DNA from 4 places in the Faecalibacterium sp. genome. Region 1 is predicted to be linked to each of the others. Evidence: predicted binding sites of a transcription regulator. Region 1 holds the regulator's gene; each other region holds the start of a gene.
What was found. Region 1 encodes HrcA, which represses chaperone genes, less so after heat shock. Its sites were predicted from a motif close to TGTTAGCACTCNNNNNNNNNGAGTGCTAACA; they were not measured.

Region 1 (3,426 bases):
GGGGAGCTGCACGGGGTGGCGGTGCAGTATGTGGAGGTGCTGAGCCGAAGCTTTGCCCTTACGGCCTTCGTGGCCGACCGCGACCGCATCCTTGCCGCCGCAGGGGCAGGTCGGCGCGACCTTGCCGACCGCAGTGTCAGCCAGCCGCTGGAACGGGTGATGGAGTCCCGCAAGCCCTACCTCAGCGAGGGCGACCCGGAGCACGTCCTGCTGCCCTGTGAGGGTTCGCTGCGGCCTCTGCTCTGCGCGTGGCCCATCATCGCGGCGGGGGATGTCACCGGGGTTGTCGGGCTGCTGGCCGAGGATCGCGCCCAGCAGCCTGACCCCGCCCAGCAGAAGGCCGTGGCCGTGGCGGCAGCGTTTCTGGCAAAGCAGATGGAGGAGTGAACATTATTATAATAGGAGCGTCTGCGGTTCGGCAGGCGTTCCCTTTTTTGTTTATGACAGAATTATGAATCTTTATAAACTTTTTCGAGAAGCTATTGACAGGGAAAAAATTTTGGCTATAATGGTCTTAGCACTCAGGAAGATGGAGTGCTAAAGAAACAAAAGCCAAGAAGGAGGCAGGCGCTATGACGATGGATGCACGCAAGCAGCGAGTCTTGCAGGCGATCGTGGCGCTGTATGGCCTCGAGGGCGAGCCTGTGGGCAGCAGTGTGCTGGCAAACTATTTTGATATGGCCGTGTCCAGCGCCACGCTGCGCAACGAAATGGCGGCGCTGACCAAGCTGGGTCTGCTGGAGCAGCCCCACACCAGCGCGGGCCGTGTCCCCAGTGCCAAGGGCTACCGTTATTATCTCGACAATCTGCTGACCGACGACCAGCCGCTGGATCGCGTGACCCGCGCCCGGGTGGAGGCCGTCTTCGCCAGCCTTGACCATGAGCCGGAAAAGCTGGCACAGGGTGCCGCCAAGGCGCTGGCCGCCATCAGCGGCTGCACCGCTGCGGTCAGCACCCCCTGCGCCGAAGACCTCTGCGTCGCCCACTACGAAGTCGTTCAGGTGGGCCGCAGCGCGGCGGCTGTGCTGGCCGTCACGACGGCAGGCTACGTCCGCACCCGTGTGGCGCGGGTCCGCACCGGGCTTTCCCGGGAGAATGCCGCTGCGCTGGCCGCGCTGCTCAACCGCAACCTGACCTTCGTTGCGCCGGTGGATCTTTCGAGCCGGCTGCTCGCCGAGCTGTGCAGCCAGATCGACCCGGAGCTTGTGCCGGTCATCAGCGCCGCAGCCGCGATTTTGCAGGACTCCGCACAGCCCCATGTATTCTTGGGCGGTGAGCAGCACCTGCTGGACTGGCCTCAGCTGGAGGGCAGGGTGGGCGACATCCTCACCTTGCTGAACGACGAGGAGCAGGCCGCCCACATCATCGCACCCCCGGCAGAGCGCAGTGAGAGCGTGCTGCTGGGCGAGGATCTGGAGCCTCAGATTCCCGGCCTGTGCATCGTCAGCGACCGCTACCTTGTGGGCGGCGGGCTGTGGGGCACGGTGGCCCTCATCGGGCCGACCCGGATGCCCTTCCAGAAGCTGATGCCGCTGCTCCACCTCTTCGCCGATGAGCTTGGCGAGGGTATGAGCGGCAAACGAAAAGACACCCCGCAGATGGCCGCACCCCGGCGGACTGTGATATATAAGGAGGATCTGGAATGAGCGAAGAGACGAAGAAGACGGCAGAGGCTCCCGAGCAGGAAGCGAAGGAGACCGAAGCCGCACCTCAGGAAGCGCCCGAGACCGCCGCAGCCCCCGAGCAGGAGGCCGAGGCAGAACCGGCAGACGCCAAGAAGAAAGATGGCTGGTTCAACAAGAAGGCCCGCGAGATGGACGCCGTGAAGGCGAAGCTCGATACGGCCGAGAAGAATGCCGCACAGGCAAAAGACCAGCTGCTGCGGATGGCAGCGGAGTACGAGAACTACCGCAAGCGCTCCACCCGCGAGGCTGACCAGAAGTTCAACGATGGTGTGTCCTTTGCCGTGAATCAGATCATCCCCATCCTTGACACGCTGGAGATGGCGGCCAACGCTCCCACCACCGATGAGAATTACAAGAAGGGCGTCATCATGACGCTGGATAAGGCTGCCAAGGCGCTGGATACCCTCCATGTGGAGGAGATCGAGGCGCTGGGCAAGCCCTTCGACCCCAATATCATGAACGCCGTCCAGCAGATCCCCGCCCCGGACGGGCAGGAGAGCGGCACCGTCATCACGGTGTACCAGAAGGGCTACAAGCTGGGCGACAAGATCGTCCGCCACGCGACCGTCGTGGTGGCCGAGTGACATCGCAGAGACCCGCAAGGGTTTTGAAGATAAGACATCCGCTTCACACATCGAGCATGAGATAAACAAGTTCTTTTGAGAGGAGACTTCATTTATGAGCAAAATCATTGGTATTGACCTTGGTACTACGAATAGCTGCGTGGCTGTCATGGAGGGCGGCGAGCCTGTCGTCATCGCAAACTCTGAGGGCGCACGCACCACCCCGTCTGTTGTTGGCTTCACCAAGACCGGCGACCGTCTGGTCGGTCAGGTCGCAAAGCGTCAGGCCATCACTAACCCTGAGAACACCGTGTCCTCCATCAAGCGTCAGATGGGCACCGACCACAAGGTGACCCTGAACGGCAAGGAGTACACCCCCCAGCAGATCAGCGCGATGATCCTGCAGAAGCTGAAGGCTGACGCCGAGGCTTATCTGGGCGAGCCTGTCACCGAGGCCGTCATCACCGTTCCTGCCTACTTCAACGACAGCCAGCGTCAGGCCACCAAGGACGCAGGCACCATCGCCGGCCTGAACGTCAAGCGTATCATCAACGAGCCGACCGCCGCTTCTCTGGCCTACGGCATTGATAAGGAAGATGACCAGAAGATCATGGTCTACGATCTGGGCGGCGGCACCTTCGATGTCTCCATCATCGAGATGGGCGACGGCGTCACCGAAGTTCTGGCCACCAACGGCGACACCCATCTGGGCGGCGACGACTTCGACCAGCGCATCATCGACTGGATGGCAGACGCCTTCCAGACCGAGAACGGCATCGACCTGCGCAAGGATAAGATGGCCGCTCAGCGCCTGAAGGAGGCTGCCGAGAAGGCAAAGATCGAGCTGTCCAGCGCAATGAGCACCCAGATCAACCTGCCCTTCATCACCGCCGACGCGACCGGCCCCAAGCACCTCGATATGACCCTGACCCGCGCAAAGTTCAACGAGCTGACGGCGGATCTGGTCGATCGCACCATGACCCCTGTCCGCAAGGCTCTGCAGGATGCAGGCCTGCGCGCATCGGACCTGAAGAAGGTCCTGATGGTCGGCGGCTCCACCCGTATCCCCGCCGTCTACGATGCAGTCAAGAAAGAGCTGAACTGCGAGCCGTTCAAGGGCATCAACCCCGATGAGTGCGTGGCTGTCGGTGCTGCCATTCAGGGCGGCGTCCTGCAGG
Region 2 (3,426 bases), on a different contig from region 1:
AGCTGCGCTTGTGCCAGTCGTAGAGATAGAAGTCGTGGAGGAAGGCCCCCACGGCCAGCGATGTCTCGTCCGCACCCAGATGGAAGCGGCGGTTGAGCCAGAAGCTCACCAGCACCACGTTCTTGCAGTGCTGGTAGGTGGTCACATCGCCGTGCTGGATAAACTCCCGCATCCGCTGCACCTCGGGGTGCTGGTCGTATCGCATCAGAATGGCGGCAAGGCGCTGGCGCTCCAGATCAGAAAGCTGCATTGAAAAGTTCCCTTTCATAACAAATAAACCTCTCAGTCTCGCTATCGCTCGACAGCTCCCCTACCGAGGGGAGCCTCTGGCGAAGAGGCGAAACTTTGCGCTATGCCAAAGCCTCCCCTCGATAGGGGAGGTGGCATTGCGAAGCAATGACGGAGAGGTTGAACCAATCAAGAGCGAAGCTGCACCGGGTTCGAATTTCCGAAGTTCTCGGCCTCGGTGGGGTTCGAGCGCCGGAGGTTCAGGTCCACGAGGTACTGCTTGCCGTCGCCCAGCTCCTCGAGCTGCGCCAGCTTGGCCTTGGCAGAGGCCTCATCCGGATACCACTGGATGAGGAAGAAATTCTCCGCCTCCACGCCGTAATAGAGCCACTGGCCGTCGGCGCGGAGCAGGTCGTCCAGATGGTCCACCTCGTCGCCGTCGGTCAGGCCGAGGCCCTCTTCGGCGTAGATATTTTCCGGCTCCACCTGCAGCACTTCGATGACCTGAATGGCGCTCTGGAGGTACTCGTCCTGCGAGATGCTCTTGTCGGACAGCTCCCAGCCCGTCAGGAATGCCTGCATCAGCAGGTCTTTGACCGAGATCTTCTTTTCCATGTACGTTTCCTTCTTCCTCGTTTGTTTCCGCTGACCAGTATACCCTTAAATCTTGGGCAGGTCAACCATAAAATTATGAATTTTTTGTAGGAATGTCCAATTCACCGCAGGTCGAACCCGAACGTCCGCCCCAGCCACTCGAGGCAGAGCGTCACCCAGCGGGCGCGGTGCCGGTCGGCGGCGTCCACCTCGGCGGTGCTGATGCTGGTGCCGTGGACCCCCTGCTCAAAGAGATGCGCCTCGCAGGCCACGCCCGCCCGCCGCAGAGCCGAGAGCAGCAGCAGCGTGTTCTCCACCGGGACGGTCCTGTCCTCCATCGTATGCCAGACGAAGACCGGCGGTGTGTCGGGGGTGATCTTATCCTCCAAGCCGAAGGCTCTCTGTGCGGCGGCGTCCTCGCTGCCCGCCAGCTGGACGAAGCTGCCCCGGTGGGCATACTCCCCCGCCGTGATGACCGGGTAGCCCAGAATGACCGCGTCGGGCCGCTGCTGCGCCGTCTCGCCCGGGATGTCCAGCACTGCGCCGGACAGGGCCAGATGCCCGCCCGCCGAGAAGCCGCAGACCGCTATTTTATCCGGCAGGATATGCCATTCCTCCGCGTGCTGCCGCAGCAGCCCCAGCGCCTCGCTGAGCTGGCGGAGAGGCCGGTAGTCCCGCGCCCCTTCCCCCACGCTGTAGGTCAGCACGGCGGTGTGATAGCCCGCCGCCGCGAACTGCAGGGCCACCGGGTCGCCCTCCCGGGGGCTGACGTGGCTGTATCCTCCGCCGGGCACCACCAGCACCAGAGGCCGCTGCTTCACCGTGGGCATGGCGTCCAGCGACGCCCGCAGGCAGACGGTCAGCGTCCCGCCGCCCTCAAGTTCCAGCTGTATCTGCTGCATCGTTCCGTTTTCCTCCTCTTTTATACAGATTACTCCGGCCCATTATACGGCTTCGGCAGGGCAAAGTAAAGCCAAACGCCGCCCCACCGGGAAAGTTTTTTGAACTTTTTATGAAAGCCCTTGATTTTTATCTCCCGCCGGTGTATATTAGCACTCGAAAGTTATGAGTGCTAAGTCCCCGTGAGCAGTCAACCGCTCCGGGTGCTGGCATTGAATCTGATAAAAAGAGGTTTTGTATTATGGCGAAAAAAGAATTTCAGGCCGAAAGCAAAAAGCTGATGGACATGATGATCAACTCCATCTACACCAACAAGGAGATCTTCCTGCGGGAGCTGATTTCCAATGCTTCGGACGCCATCGACAAGCTGTATTATAAGAGCCTGACCGACCCCTCCGTCGGCATGAACAAAGGCGATTTCCGCATCCTGCTCACCCGCGACAAGGACAGCCGCACCCTTACCATCTCCGATAACGGCATCGGCATGACGAAGGAGGAGCTGGAGCAGAACCTCGGCACCATCGCCCACTCCGGCTCCCTCGACTTCAAGAAGGACAACAAGGACGAGAACATCGACATCATCGGCCAGTTCGGCGTCGGCTTCTACTCCGCCTTCATGGTGGCCGACAAGGTGACGGTCATCTCCAAGGCCTACGGCTCCGACGAGGCATGGCAGTGGGAGTCCAGCGGTGCGGACGGCTATGAGCTGGAGCCTGCCCAGAAGGAGACGGCGGGCACCGACATCATCCTCCACATCAAGCCCGACACCGAGACCGACCACTACGACAACTTCCTCGACGAGTATGGCATCGTGGCCATCGTCAAGAAGTACAGCGACTATGTCCGCTACCCCATCCAGATGGAGCGGGAGAAGAGCCGTCAGAAGCCCGAACCCGACCCCAAGCCCGAGGACTACAAGCCCGAGTGGGAGACTTACACCGAGCTGGAGACCCTGAACAGCATGGTACCCATCTGGAAGAAGCAGAAGAGTGAAGTCACCGACGAGGAGTACGCCAGCTTCTATAAGGATAAGTTCAACGACTACGCCGATCCCGCCCGGGTCATCGTCAGCCGCACCGAGGGCACCGCGAACTACAACGCCCTGCTCTTCGTGCCCAGCCACCGCCCCTACGACTTCTACACCAAGGACTACGAGAAGGGTCTGGCCCTCTACGCCTCCGGCGTCCTCATCATGGAGAAGTGCGGCGACCTGCTGCCCGACTACTTCAGTTTCGTCAAGGGCATCGTGGACAGTCAGGACCTGAGCCTGAACATCAGCCGCGAGATGCTGCAGAAGGACAGCCAGCTCAAGCTCATCCACAACGCGCTGGAAAAGAAGATCAAGAACGAGCTGCACGCCATGCTGGCCAACGACCGCGAGAAGTACGAGAGCTTCTGGAAGGAGTTTGGCCGTCAGCTGAAGTTCGGCGCTTACTCCGACTACGGGACGCACGCCGAGCTTCTGCGCGACCTGCTGCTGTTCTGGTCTGCCAAGGAGCAGAAGATGGTCACGCTGCAGGAGTACGTCGAGAAGATGCCCGCCGAGCAGAAGTACATCTACTTTGCCGCAGGCGACTCCACCGACCGTCTGGCCAAGCTGCCCGCCGCCGAGCTGGTCATGGACAAGGGCTATGATGTCCTGCTGCTGACCGAGGATGTGGACGAGTTCTGCCTGCAGATCATGCGCACCTATCCCCGCAAGGA
Region 3 (3,426 bases), on a different contig from region 1:
GTAGTTGGGCTTGTTGGCAGAGACGATCTTGTCGATGATGACGCTGCCCTCGAGGCCGGCGTTCTTGGCGATCTGGCGCAGAGGAGCCTCCAGAGCCTTCAGGACGATCTTTGCGCCGGTGCGCTCGTCGCCTTCCAGCGTGTCGCACAGCTCACGGACTGCGGGGATGGCGTTGATGGGGGCAGTGCCGCCGCCAGCGACGACGCCCTCCTGAACAGCTGCCTTGGTGGCGTTCAGAGCGTCCTCGATGCGGAGCTTCTTGTCCTTCATCTCGACCTCAGTGGCAGCGCCGACCTTGATGACGGCCACGCCGCCCGCCAGCTTTGCCAGACGCTCCTGCAGCTTCTCGCGGTCAAAGTCGCTGGTAGCAGCCTCGATCTGGTTGCGGATCTGTGCGATGCGGGATGCGATGGCGTCCTTGTCGCCTGCGCCGCCCACGATGGTGGTGTTCTCCTTGGTGACCTTGACCTGACGGGCGTGGCCCAGCATATCGACGGTAGTGTCCTTCAGCTCGTAGCCGAGGTCAGCAGACACGACGGTGCCGCCGGTCAGGATGGCGATGTCCTGCAGCATCTCCTTGCGGCGGTCGCCGAAGCCGGGGGCCTTGACGGCGCAGACGTTCAGGGTGCCGCGCAGGCGGTTGACGATCAGGGTGGACAGAGCCTCGCCCTCGATGTCCTCTGCCACGATCAGCAGCTTCATGCCGTTCTGCATCACCTGCTCCAGCAGGGGGACGAGATCCTGAATGACGCTGATCTTCTTATCGGTGATGAGGATGGCGGCGTTGTCCAGCACAGCCTCCATCTTGTCGGTATCCGTGACCATATAGGGGGTCAGGTAGCCGCGGTCGAACTGCATACCTTCGACGATCTCGTTGTAGGTCTCAGCCGTGGTCTTGTTCTCCTCGATGGTGATGACGCCGTCGGAGGTGACCTTCTCCATGGCCTCTGCGATGAGGCGGCCGATCTCGGGATCACCGGCAGAAATGGTGCCGACGCGGGCGATGTCATTGGAGTCCTTGACCTTCTGGCTGTGGGCCTTGATGGTCTCGACAGCCTTGGTGACAGCCTTGCTCATGCCGCGGCGGATGTCCATCGGGTTTGCACCGGCGGTGACATTCTTCATGCCCTCGGTGACCATTGCCTGTGCCAGAACGGTAGCGGTGGTGGTGCCGTCGCCTGCGGCGTCGTTGGTCTTGGTGGCGACCTCACGCACCAGCTGTGCGCCCATGTTCTCAAACTCGTCCTTCAGCTCGATCTCCTTGGCGATGGTGACACCATCGTTGGTGATGACGGGGGCGCCGAACTTCTTGCTCAGCACCACGTTGCGGCCCTTGGGGCCGAGGGTGATCTTAACGGTATCTGCCAGAGTGTCGATGCCGGCACACAGTGCCTTGCGGGCTTCCTCGCCCTGCTTGATCTGCTTAGCCATATTCTTATCGCTCCTTTATAAAAGCTTGATGATCCAGTGATGAGGGAAAGACGCTTACTCCACGATGGCCAGGATGTCGGCCTGACGCACGATGGTGCACTCTTCGCCGTCCACCTTGACCTCGGTGCCGGAGTATTTGCTGGTGAGCACCTTATCGCCCACCTTGACGGTCATCTTGACTTCCTTGCCGTCCACGACACCGCCGGGGCCGACGGCCACGACCTGTGCCACCTGCGGCTTCTCCTTGGCGCTGCCGGTCAGGATGAGGCCGCCCTTGGTGGTCTCCTCGACCTCAACAGTCTTGATAACAACACGGTCTGCAAGAGGAATGATCTTCATCGTTCTTGCCCTCCTATTATAAAAAATAAAAGTGAAACTTTTTCATGGCCCGGGGCTTCTCCCTCCGGGTGTTTAGCACTCCATTTCCCTGAGTGCTAAGTGTATTGTACTCATCTCCGGCAGAAAAATCAAGGGTTTTTGCAAATTTCTTTGTTAATATTTTATGACAGCAAAAAAGCGCCCCCGGCAGGGCGCTTCGCAGTCTTTCCGTTTATACGCTGGCACGCTGAGCCATGAACCGCTCGTAGGCGGGCTTTGGCAGCAGGACGTGCCCCGCCAGCGGCCTGAGCCGGGCGGTGATGGCCTCGCAGGGGGCGCACTCGCCGTCCGCCGTCGCCACGATGGGGCCTCGCCCATCCGCAGGGCGCAGGGAGACGCACTTGGCCCGGCGGTAGAGGAAGTAGGGCTTCGCCTGCTCGGTCAGCGCACCGTCCCGGAAGTGCTTCCCGCCCTTGTACATCCCCAGCAGCCGGGCGATGGTCAGTCGGCCCACCCTGCGGATGATAAAGACGTCCAGCCAGCCGTCGTCGGGCCGGGCCTCCGGCGCGGCGTAGAAGCCGCCGCCGTAGGTGCGGCCATTGCAGACCGCGCACATCAGGCAGTCCACCGTCAGCTCCTCGCCGTCGATGGTGAACGCCACCTTCCGGCCGATGTGGCCGCAGAGCTGCCGGACGATGGAGAGGGCGTAGGCCATCTCGCCGCCGCAGAAGGGGATGCGCCGGAACTGGGGGATGCCGTAGGCCACCTGTGCGTCCAGCCCGGCGGCGCAGATGGTGGCCGAGAGGCCGAGGTCGGTCTCCATCAAATCAATGTCCACCGCCCCGCCCGCGAATTGCGCGTCAAGGTCGCCGAACTCCTCCCTCGTGCCGTAGGTGCGGAGGAAATCGTTGCCGCTGCCGAAGGGCAGACACCCCACGGCGGCAAGGGCGCACCCATTGGCACCCGTCAGCGCCTCATTGAAGGTGCCGTCGCCGCCCGCCGTCCAGATGCGCACCGGCTCGCCCTCGGCCTCGGCGGTGCGCGCCGCCTCCGCAGCCAGTGCACGGGCATGGCCCGCGTACTGGGTCACGACGACCTGCAGCTTCTCCGGCGGGATGCCCGCCCGTCCGGCGGCGGCATGGATGGCCGGGGTCAGCCCGGTGGTGCAGTCCCGCTTGCCTGCGGCGGGGTTGAGCAAAAACAGATAGCGCATTCGGTTTCCTCCTCTGGTGATTCCTGCCCTCTATCATAGCGGAAAACCAGAGCAGATGCAAGAGCTTTTCACCCGACGCCCGCCGTCTGCGTCTCCTCCACCACGATGGTGCCGTCGGCGGTGCAGTCTGCCGTCCAGCGCTGGCCGAGGCTCACGCTGCCGGAGGCGATCTGGTCGGCGAAGGCCTGCTCCACGGCACGGTCCACCTGTCGGCGCAGCTCCCGCGCCCCGTAGGGCGAGCGGGCCTTTGCGGCCAGCGCCGGGCCGACCCGGGCCGTGTGGGTGAGCTGGTAGCCGCTGCGGGCCGCACGCTCTTCCAGCTGGCCCAGCAGCTTTTCGGCGATGGAGCAGAGGCTCTGCTCCTCCAGCGGGCGGAAGACGATCAGCTCATCCAGCCGCCCCACCAGCTCGGGCCGGAACCACTTTTTCGCCTCGGCGACGGCGGCCTCCGACTGCTTTTCAAA
Region 4 (3,426 bases), on a different contig from region 1:
CCTTGGTGACGGCCTCGTCTTGGCCGATGACCCTCTTATGGAGCACATCGTCCAGATGCAGCAGCTTCTCGCGCTCGCCCTCCACCAGCTTCTCCACGGGGATGCCGGTCCAGCGGGCCACGATGCGGGCGATCTCTTCGTCGGTCACGCGGTCGCGCAGCAGGCTGTCTTCCTTCTTGGCGGCGGCGACCTTCTCCTCTTCTTCCAGCTCTTTTTGCAGCTGGGGCAGCTTGCCGTATTTCAGCTCGGCGGCCTTGTTCAGGTCGTATTCGCGCTGGGCCTTCTCGATGGCGGCATTGGTCTGCTCGATCTGCTCGCGCAGAGACTGCACCTTGCCGATGGCGTTCTTCTCGTTCTCCCACTTTGCCTTCATGCTGCGGAACTTATCCTGCAGCTCGGCCAGCTCTTTTTCGAGGTCCTTCAGACGGCTCTGGCTCAGAGCGTCGGTCTCCTTTTTCAGGCTGACCTGCTCGATCTGCAGCTGGGTGATGCGGTGGGCGAGGTCGTCCATCTCGCTGGGCATACTGTCCATCTCGGTCTTTATCATAGCGCAGGCCTCATCCACAAGGTCGATGGCCTTATCGGGGAGGAAGCGGTCGGTGATATAGCGGTCAGAGAGGGTCGCGGCGGCGATGAGGGCGTTGTCGCTGATCTTCACGCCGTGGAAGACCTCATACCGCTCTTTCAGGCCGCGCAGGATGGAGATGGTGTCCTCGACGGTGGGTTCGTCCACCTGCACCGGCTGGAAGCGGCGCTCGAGGGCGGGGTCTTTCTCGATATACTGGCGGTATTCATCCAGCGTGGTGGCGCCGATGCAGTGCAGCTCGCCGCGGGCCAGCATGGGCTTCAGCAGGTTGCCGGCGTCCATCGCGCCGTCGGTCTTGCCTGCGCCGACGATGGTGTGCAGCTCATCGATGAAGAGGATGATCTTGCCCTCGCTCTTCTTTACCTCGTTCAGGACGCTCTTCAGGCGCTCCTCGAACTCGCCGCGGTACTTTGCACCGGCCACCAGAGCGCCCATGTCCAAGCTGAACACGATGCGGTCCTTCAGGTTCTCGGGCACATCGCCCCGGACGATACGCTGGGCCAGACCCTCGGCGATGGCCGTCTTGCCGACGCCCGGTTCACCGATGAGGCAGGGGTTGTTCTTGGTCTTACGGGACAGGATGCGGATGACGTTCCGGATCTCCTGATCGCGGCCGATGACGGGGTCAAGCTTCTGCTTGCGGGCCAGATCGACCAGATCCTGACCGTACTTCTGGAGGGCATTGTAGGTGTCCTCGGGGTTATCGTTGGTCACGCGCTGGTTGCCGCGGACGGCAGTGAGCTGCTGTAAGAACTTATCCTTTGTAATGCCGAAGGCACGGAACAGCTCAGAGGTGTTCTGGGTCTGCTCGTCCAGCAAAGCGAGAAAGACGTGCTCGACGCTTACATAGTCGTCCTTCATGGCCTTGGCTTCGCGGGCGGCAGCGCTCAGCACCTTATCGGTGGCCTGCGAGATATAGACCTTGTCGGGGTCGCGGCCAGAGCCGGACACCCGGGGCATCGCAGAGAGCTTTTCGGCCACAGCGGCGGAGAAGCTGCCTGCGTCTACGTTCAATTTCTGGAGCAGCTGAGGGATCAGGCCCTGATCCTGTGTGGCCAGAGCGTGGAGCAGATGCTCCGGCTCCAGTGCGTTGTGCTGATACTCCACAGCCAGCTGCTGTGCGGCCTGCAGAGCCTCAAGGGTCTTCTGGGTATATTGATTGGTATTCATAAAGTCAAGCCTCCATTCATACCGGAAGTTGAGATTCAGGCGGTGGGTCGGAATGTTGTTTTAGCACTCTTGCTCATCGACTGCTAAAAATATACTCCAAACAATCCACAATGTCAATAGGGAAATCCCGGCGGCGGCATGGATTCACAAAAAGTTTGCAAACTTGTAAAAAATCACACCATATCGTTTCGGCGGCGCAGACAAAAAGCCCCTGCCGGGCGGAAGACCACGGCAGGGGCGGAAGGAATGAGAAGCTTATTCAGCAAACAGGGGGGTGGACAGATAGCGGTCGCCGGTGTCGGGCAGAAGGACGACGATGTTCTTACCGGCGTTCTCGGGGCGCTTTGCCAGCTGGATGGCAGCCCAGACGGCAGCGCCGGAGGAGATGCCCACCAGCACGCCCTCCTTGTGGCCGATGAGACGGCCCACAGCAAAGGCGTCTTCGTTTTCCACGGCGATGATCTCGTCGTAGACCTTGGTGTCCAGCACGTCGGGCACAAAGCCGGCGCCGATGCCCTGAATTTTATGTGCACCGGCGGTGCCCTTGCTCAGGACGGGGGAGGAGGCAGGCTCGACGGCCACGACCTTGACGCCGGGGTTCTTACTCTTGAGGTACTGGCCCACGCCGGTCACAGTGCCGCCGGTGCCGACGCCGGCCACGAAGATGTCCACCTTGCCGTCCGTGTCGTCCCAGATCTCAGGGCCGGTGGTGGCGATGTGGGCCTTGGGGTTGGCCGGGTTGACGAACTGGCCGGGGATGAAGGAGTTGGGGATCTCTTTTGCCAGCTCATCGGCCTTGGCGATGGCACCCTTCATGCCCTTTGCACCCTCGCTGAGCACCAGCTCTGCGCCGTAGGCCTTCATCAGCTGGCGGCGCTCGACGCTCATGGTCTCGGGCATCACGATGATGATGCGGTAGCCCTTGGCGGCGGCCACAGCGGCCAGACCGATGCCGGTGTTGCCGGAGGTCGGCTCGATGATGACGGAGCCGGGCTTCAGCTTTCCGGAGGCCTCGGCGTCATCGATCATGGCTTTGGCGATGCGGTCCTTGACGGAGCCGGCGGGGTTGAAGTATTCCAGCTTTGCCAGCAGCTTGGCGGAAAGGTTTTCGTCCTTCTCGATGTGGGTCAGCTCCAGCAGCGGGGTGTGGCCGATCAGCTGGTCTGCGGAAGTATAGATCTTGCTCATAATAGTAAACCTCCCTATTGCGGGCGATGCGCCCGGCTGCACCGGCCTGACCGGTGTCATCTTGATGTCCCCTTTATTCCCGTTAAACCAAGGTGGTTTGTGGGTTTGTCTGTATTATAGCCTCCTTTGGGGCACTTGTCAATGGAAAATCGAAAATTTCCGATTGAAAAGTTATAAACCCTGTTGTATAATAGGTTAAAACTTATTCGGAACAGGTCCCGCAGCCCGCCCGGCGGCGCTGCAAGACCAAAACAGGAAAGAAGAGAAAGGAATGTCTATGATCGTTTCCACCAAGGGGCGCTATGCGCTGCGTGTGATGATAGATCTGGCCGAGCATCGGACGGAGAAATATGTCCCCCTGAAGGAGGTCGCTGCCCGGCAGGAGATCTCCGAAAAATACCTCGAAAACATCCTCAAGGTGCTGGTGCAGAACGGCTTCCTCGAGGGCCTGCGGGGCAAGGGCGGCGGCTACCGCCTGACCC

Region 2: the regulator HrcA is predicted to act here: its motif matches at 1,870-1,900, upstream of htpG (molecular chaperone HtpG).
Region 3: the regulator HrcA is predicted to act here: its motif matches at 1,841-1,871, upstream of ACT8X9_RS02340 (co-chaperone GroES).
Region 4: the regulator HrcA is predicted to act here: its motif matches at 1,815-1,845, upstream of clpB (ATP-dependent chaperone ClpB).

The regions. Positions count from the first base shown of each region.
Region 1 is NZ_DAWCVJ010000027.1:27,656-31,081, reverse strand. Features, by position in the region: partial or broken gene ACT8X9_RS06325 (stage V sporulation T C-terminal domain-containing protein) at 1-387, shown strand, start outside; gene hrcA (heat-inducible transcriptional repressor HrcA) at 573-1,646, shown strand; gene ACT8X9_RS06315 (nucleotide exchange factor GrpE) at 1,643-2,269, shown strand; gene dnaK (molecular chaperone DnaK) at 2,364-3,426, shown strand, end outside.
Region 2 is NZ_DAWCVJ010000002.1:33,616-37,041, reverse strand. Features, by position in the region: gene ACT8X9_RS00700 (HD domain-containing protein) at 1-250, opposite strand, end outside; gene ACT8X9_RS00695 (hypothetical protein) at 418-843, opposite strand; gene ACT8X9_RS00690 (alpha/beta hydrolase) at 945-1,724, opposite strand; gene htpG (molecular chaperone HtpG) at 1,964-3,426, shown strand, end outside.
Region 3 is NZ_DAWCVJ010000007.1:1,162-4,587, forward strand. Features, by position in the region: gene groL (chaperonin GroEL) at 1-1,431, opposite strand, end outside; gene ACT8X9_RS02340 (co-chaperone GroES) at 1,486-1,770, opposite strand; gene ACT8X9_RS02345 (diacylglycerol/lipid kinase family protein) at 1,982-2,962, opposite strand; gene ACT8X9_RS02350 (ATP-dependent Clp protease ATP-binding subunit) at 3,031-3,426, opposite strand, start outside.
Region 4 is NZ_DAWCVJ010000024.1:6,008-9,433, forward strand. Features, by position in the region: gene clpB (ATP-dependent chaperone ClpB) at 1-1,756, opposite strand, end outside; gene cysK (cysteine synthase A) at 2,012-2,944, opposite strand; gene ACT8X9_RS05795 (RrF2 family transcriptional regulator) at 3,222-3,426, shown strand, end outside.